Regions from separate parts of the Roseobacter sp. EG26 genome, predicted to be linked through region 1. Evidence: riboswitches for the same ligand, from Rfam matches in the RefSeq annotation. Region 1 holds a riboswitch; the other holds the start of a gene.

Region 1 (3,405 bases):
TTTCACGGACCTGCATGAGGTCATAAGGCGTGGGATTTAAGGTCCAGTTATCACTTAAAAGTCTAACTGTTTTGTTCTTTTGCGCCAATTCTGGCTGTCAATCAGAAGTTCTTTGCGGATGCGCCTGTCAAAAGATGTGCAGAGGCGTGATCACCGAAGCATCCCTGTCAGAGGGCGCCAGGAGAGCCTCTATCAGGCATTTCGGCTTAGCAAATAGGTATCCATAATCCAGCCGTGCCGTGCGCGCGCTTCCTTGCGGGTGGCGACAATCCTTTCGGCGGCTTCAGAAATATGCCCGCGATCCAGAATTTGTTCTTGCATGCCTAGATAAGCGCCCCACCAGATCATCATGTCTTCTGATTGGAACTGCTGGAATCCTGCTTCACCATCCAGCATGACAACGACCCGCTCGACACCTTCGGGCCAGCCTTCGTCGCGCAGGCGCCTGCCCGTTGTGATGTGGATGGGTCCATTGATATCATTCAGGGGTATCGCATGCGCTGCGGTGAGGGCCTGAATAGATGTAACGCCGGGGAAAACGCGGATTTCTGGTTTCGGGACTAGTCTCTGGGCGATGCGTAACGTGCTGTCATAGAGCGACGGATCGCCCCAGACCAGCAATGCGACGGGCCCCGGTGGTGTGTTTTTGTCTGAGGCTGCGTGCCATCTCTTCGCAATTTCATCATGCCAACTTTCAACCCGTTCCAGATAAGGCAGGTTTTCATCCCGAAGCGGATAGTCAAACGGCACAATCTCGGCCTCTGAGCCACTGGCTTTGATAATCCGGTGACGCAACTCGGCCAGATCGTCTTTCCCTTGTCCCTTGTGCGGCATCAGGATGACCGACGCATCGCGAATAGCGGCCATGCCTTCCCCGGTGACGTGGGCCGGGGAACCAGTGCCAATACCGATGAGCCAAAGGGTGTCGATCACTCTGAATTTCCCAAAGAAAATCCCGGACCCCGCCTGGGGATCCGGGACCGTGATTTGCGTGACGATCAGGCTGCGGTGTAGAGGCGCTGCGTGAACAGACCGGATATGGATTTGAAACGCAGGGTTTTTGCGCCTGCCAGAACCGCCAGGTCAGCGATGGGTTCAATCAGCACGACAAGCATGTAAGCGAGACCGAAGGTCAACACGGACTGGAATGTTTCGGCACCGATGCCCTGACCGTAGAACGCCCAGAAGGCGACCCATGCCACAACGCCACCCTGATAAAGGCCGGACAGCTTCAGAACGTCCGAATAGGCCAGATCGACATAGGCTTTGTCTTCGGGGATGAACCGGCTGGCCACTGCGTGCATGGCAAAGAGCGGGACAAGCAGGGTGGTCACATTGACGAAGAACATTGGCATATCGCTGGGCGCGAAGAACGTGCCCTGGATCAACAGGCCCAAGGCAAGGCCCAGGGCGGCAGGCGCGGCACCCATCAGCAAAAAGAGCGTTGTTCCCAGGATGAAGTGCACTTCGGAGACGCCAACCGGGAAATGCGGCAGAACTTCAAAGAAGATAAATGTGCCGATGGTGGCCATGGCGGTGCGCGCCGCGAACGAGCCGATGTTGCTCTTGGCAAGATCACTCAGCGCCAGTTTGGCCGTATATCCGGCGGCACCCGCTGCTGTTGCATAGGCAAAAGCCATTTTGGCCCCGTCTACGACACCCGGTTCGATATGCATGTTTGCGTCCTTTCTCTGCTGCCCCTCCGGCAGCGCTTGGTCCGTGCGAACACGGGGGGATTATCTTTCGGAACGGCAGGTCTCCTGACTTGCGGGTCACTGCGCGCGGGTCCTTCCCAGCCTTTGGCCAGTGGGTCATCCGTTGCGCTTGCCGCTTACAGTTGCGGGGGCAGTCCGGGCCTTTCACCCAATTCCCTTTTCAGCCACAGAATGTAGCACCGTCCTTTAGTCCTATCCCCGATGCTCGCGCTCGAACAAGCAAAAAAACGACTTTCAACTCTCGGCAAACGGCCCATAGAGGATCAGGGCGGGTTTATCGCTGATTTCCTGCGCCAGATTTTGGGCCAATTCGGAAACTGTGGTGCGTATGATCGTCTGATCGGGTCCGCTGACGCTCTCGGCAAGAATCGCGGGTGTATCGGCGGGCAGTCCCTTTTCGGTGAGCGCTTCGAGCAATTTGGGAAAAGTGCGCTGGCCCATGAAAACCACCGTGGAGGCAGAAGGGTCCGCCAGCGCGTGCAGATCAAGATCGGGGGGGAGTTGCCCGCTCACATCGTGGCCGGTCACAAATTGCACACGGCGCGCGGTCAGACGACGCGTCAGCGGTATGCCCGCGGCGGCCGCAGCGGCGCAGGCAGACGGGATACCGGGGATGATCTCGTAAGGAATACCTGCATCGCGCAGCGCGATCAGCTCTTCTTCGAGACGGCCAAATAGACCGCTGTCGCCGGATTTCAGGCGCACAACCCGTTGATCCATCTGCGCATATTCCACCAGCAGACGGCTGACGTGATGCTGTTTTGGTGAGGGTCTGCCCGCGCGTTTGCCGACCCCGACCAGATCAGCGCCGGAGCGGGCGTGGCTGAGGATCGGACCGGAGGACAGATCATCAAAAAGCACCGCATCCGCGCGTTTCAACCGGTCTACGGCCTTGAGGGTCAGCAACTCCGGATCCCCGGGGCCGGAGCCGACGAAACTCACAAAACCGGTCATTGGGCTTCCTCAGCCGTGATCAGGTGGAAAAACGTGCCCGTGACATGGCCGCGATGCGAGCCCGTTTCGGGAACGGCATTACCATCCGCATCGGCCACACGCGCGAGGGGCGCATCAGGTTGTTGGAGGATGGTGGAATAGTGGAATTCATGACCGCGCAGGGCCGCACTCGGCGCGTGGCCGGGCAAGGGTGCTTCGAGAACCGCGCGCCGGTATCCAAGGTGGAATTTACGTTTTTCGTAGCTGGTGACCAGACCCAGCAATCCGGCCATTTGGTGGCGCGTGCCCGCCTTGTCGATCAGCGCTTCGCCCAGAGCCATATAGCCGCCGCACTCGCCGTGAACGGGTCGGGTTTTAGCGTGTTTCGCAAGGCCGGATTTGAAGGTTTCCGCCGCAGCCAGGGTGCCACCATGCAGTTCCGGGTATCCACCCGGCAACCAGACAAGATCCGCCTCTGCGTCGGGAGCTTCATCGGAAAGCGGCGAAAACGGCAGGATTTCAGCGCCATGGGCGCGCCAACCTTCGAGCAAATGCGGATAGGTGAAGGAAAAGGCAGCGTCCCGAGCCAGCGCAATCCGCTGTGCCGGTGGCTTCGGGAGCTGTGTGCGCGCGTGGACGGGTATCTGCCCTCTGGCGGCAGCCCGGATTGCGGCAATATCCACATGCTCTCTCAGAAAATCCGCGTAACCGGCAATGGCCGCGTCAAGATCGGGATGCTCGACCGCCTGTATCAGAC
Region 2 (3,405 bases), on a different contig from region 1:
CATTATACATCAAAATATATTTTTGCTGGATAACAAATGAAGTTCCACTCTCAGATCGGGATGTCGGCCTACCATGACCTTTTACGGCTCCTGCGCGATGATCTGGTCTCAAACCTTAAGGGAACGGCTGTTGCCGTGACCGTCAAAGGGCGTGTTTTTTGGTACGATAAATATCGGGTCGGCAATACTATGGCCCAGAAATACCTCGGTCCGGATAGCTCGGAATTGCGTGGGCGGCTTGAGCAGGCCAAAGACCTGAAGGCAGGGGAGGCAGAACGGAAGCGCGAACAAACACGTTTGGTCAGAGTGTTGAGAGCTGAAGGGTACGCCTCTGCCGACCAACGCACGGGCAGCTTGCTCAGTGCTTTCGCACGTACCGGGGTATTTCGGCTCGGCGGGACGTTGGTGGGAACGGTGGCTTTCAGACATTACGAAGGCGAACTCGGGGTTCGATTGGGATTTGATCAACTGGCGCAGACCGGTGACATAGACATTGGCAGTTTTGAGCGACTATCCTTTGCAGTTGGTGATGCGGTGGAAACGCCGCTGGCAGAAGTTTTCAGTGATCTGAAGTTCCAGCCGATGCCATCCATAGATCACACGCGCACATGGCGCTGGTCCCAAGGTGGCGGTGAAACCCTGGTGGAATTTCTGATGCCAGCGCAACGCGACGAGGGTGTGCGGGACCTGCCGGCTCTCGGGGTCAGCGCAATTGCCTTGCGACACCTCGACTACCTCCTGGAAGACCCAATACCAGCAGCGTCACTCTATCGATCCGGTGTGTTGATACAGATCCCGCGGCCTGAAAAATATGCGATCCACAAATTGATTGTGGCAGATCGCAGGGCTGGGGGGCCTGACGCTCAAAAATCGATAAAAGATCGCGCACAAGCGGAATTTCTGATCCGCGCACTTGCAGAATTGCGACCTGATGAGCTCAAGGAAGCCTATGAAACGGCACTCGCACGTGGGCCAAAATGGACCAGTCGGATAGAGGCTAGTCTGGCAAAACTACCGAAAACGACAAGAGAGTACCTGAGCTGATTTCACGCCTTGACGCCTTGCCGTTTGTCCCCGACAAAAGACCTGATGGTTCCCGGAGGAGCGAAACGATTCCGGGATGAAAAGGGAATACGGTGAAGCGCCAGAACGTGCTGATTCCGTGACTGCCCCCGCAACTGTAAGCGGCGAGTGACCCCGATGATCACCACTGAATGCCATGGCATTCGGGAAGGATCGGGCAAGCCCAGACCCGTAAGTCAGGAGACCTGCCATCGTCAACGCAACTTCAACCCGGGCGGGGTGTCCGGACAGGAGGATATGGTGGTTCTACGGTTCAACCCGTTGAGATATGCATACCCCGGTCGGTTCCTCGCGATATCGCGGAGGGCGACATGGGAACATCAAGACACCGGATTACAATCTGTACATCCTGCCCACATAAGGGTCGCAGCTGCGCCCCTGGCTATGAGCTGATTGCACGGTTGCGTGCTGCTATTGATGTAGCGGGTGACACGATCACGGACGATTTTGAAATCTCGGGCGTTGCCTTTGTCGCGGGCTGCGGGCGTCCCTGTACGCTTGCCTATCATGGAACGCGAACAGCCGCCTATCTCTTTGGCGATGTTGACGCCGAGGCTGATATTGGAACTCTCGTGACCCTTGCTCGGCAGAATACGCATATAGAAGGCGAGTGGCTTTCCCAAGCCGAGGGGGTAGACAAACTGCGGCGACCTCGGCCCAGAACTCCCGCGGCGATCATAGCACTGGAGGAGAGTGACGTGCGGATCTCTTGATTTGCTGCGACCTTGGCTGCACCGTTTCTTGCCCTCGGGTGGCGGCGCGCTGGCGCCAATTTATAAAGGATGGTCCAAACAGGGTGCGATGTCTTGGTCAGGCGGGCCAGGTATCACTTAGCCGATACCCGCCGGGCCATGGATCGGTGGGATCCAGCATCAATTGATGTGTGCCGGTAATCCAGGCTGTTCCCGCGATTTTTGGGATGATTGCGGGTCGGTTTCCGACCGTCGTTTGGGCCACGATCTCGCCTATGAATTCTGACCCGATGATGGATTTGGAATGAAGTTTCTCGCCCACGGTCATGTTCCCTTTGGCATACAGCAAGGCCATTCGGGCGCAAGTTCCAGTGCCACAGGGGGATCGATCCAGCTTTCCGGGCTTGATTGACACCGCATTGGCGCCTGTCGATTTTCCAGATTTGGTTTCAACTGGCCAGGTGAATTGACAAAACGAAATATGATCCCAATCCGGAATCTCCGGGTGTGTGAAGCCTATCTGGTTGTTTGCAGCATCGGTAAGCTCGGCGCCGAGTTTGGCGAGATGACGTGCATTCCCGGGTTCCAGTTCCATACCAATCTGGCGCGCATCAACAAGCACGAAACTGTCGCCGCCAAACGCTGTATCAACCTTGATCTGACCCAGGCCGGGGACAGTCAAACTCACATCAATCTGGTCCGCAAATGATGCGACGTTCGTGATGGAAACTTTTGTAACCTTGCCGTTCTGGCAAGTCGCTTCGACGCGTATCTCGCCACCCGGCGCTTCGAGCGTTATATAGGTCAGTGGTTCCTGCATCGGCAGAATGCCGGTTTCTAGCAACACGGTTGCGACGCACATGGCGTTTGACCCCGACATCGGCGGCGTGTCCTCTGGTTCCATGATGATCCATGCAGCATCGGCCGTTTTTGATTTGGGAGGCACCAGCAAATTGACGTGCCTGAAGACACCGCCACGAGGCTCATTGAGCACGAAATTACGAAGTGTCTGATCTTACGCAATCCAGCTTCGCTGGTCCCAAAGTGTATCCCCGGGCGGCGGGTCGCATCCGCCGACAATAACATCCCCCACCTCGCCCGCCGCATGAGCGCTGACGATGTGGATGAGTTTCGTGGATCGCATGGCGTGCCCCGGATTTTTTGGCTGCTATGCGTATTTGATAGATTTTACTTTGGCGCAGGTCAAAACCTGTCGGGCGGATAGTGGGTGCGAAAACGGCTTTCACCTTGACGCTGGCACACGGGGAAAAACTTGATAGTCGGCGGGGACGGGGCAGTCCAAAGGCTGCCCTCTGTTTCCGTGGCCAATAGCGTCGCTGGAAATTCGTTGGAGCAATGGGTCTGTGAGTGGTTTGGGTTTCGCTGTTCGACTAACTGGCGGCTTTCGGCTCGGCTTCTGCCGGGACAGACAAGGCATGCGTCAACGCGCGTTCTGGCAAATCGGGTCGGCCGTAAAAGAAGCCCTGAGCGCGTCGGGCCCCAAGGCCGAAGACGATTTGCGCCTGAGCCTGGTTTTCAATGCCTTCCACGACGATTTCAAGTTCCAGATTTTTCGCGATTTCAAACACGGAGGCCAACATAAGCCGTGCTTTTTGGGATGTTTCCAGCT

Evidence for each region. A riboswitch is a leader RNA that binds a small molecule or an ion and turns the genes downstream of it on or off. The one in region 1 is predicted to bind cobalamin.
Region 2: linked by a shared signal. The riboswitch ahead of ACOTTU_RS17670 (DUF1636 family protein) and the one ahead of ACOTTU_RS14675 (energy-coupling factor ABC transporter permease) in region 1 are both predicted to bind cobalamin.

Annotation. Positions count from the first base shown of each region.
Region 1 covers NZ_JBNBLH010000006.1:95,517-98,921, forward strand. Annotated here, with positions in the region: gene ACOTTU_RS14665 (EAL domain-containing protein) at 1-24, opposite strand, end outside; gene cobF (precorrin-6A synthase (deacetylating)) at 193-933, opposite strand; gene ACOTTU_RS14675 (energy-coupling factor ABC transporter permease) at 999-1,676, opposite strand; cobalamin riboswitch at 1,734-1,914, opposite strand; gene cobA (uroporphyrinogen-III C-methyltransferase) at 1,950-2,669, opposite strand; gene ACOTTU_RS14685 (cobyrinate a,c-diamide synthase) at 2,666-3,405, opposite strand, start outside.
Region 2 covers NZ_JBNBLH010000008.1:84,160-87,564, forward strand. Annotated here, with positions in the region: gene ACOTTU_RS17665 (nucleotidyltransferase family protein) at 37-1,044, shown strand; cobalamin riboswitch at 1,074-1,290, shown strand; gene ACOTTU_RS17670 (DUF1636 family protein) at 1,395-1,796, shown strand; partial or broken gene ACOTTU_RS17675 (trans-3-hydroxy-L-proline dehydratase) at 1,894-2,919, opposite strand; gene ACOTTU_RS17680 (putative bifunctional diguanylate cyclase/phosphodiesterase) at 3,167-3,405, opposite strand, start outside.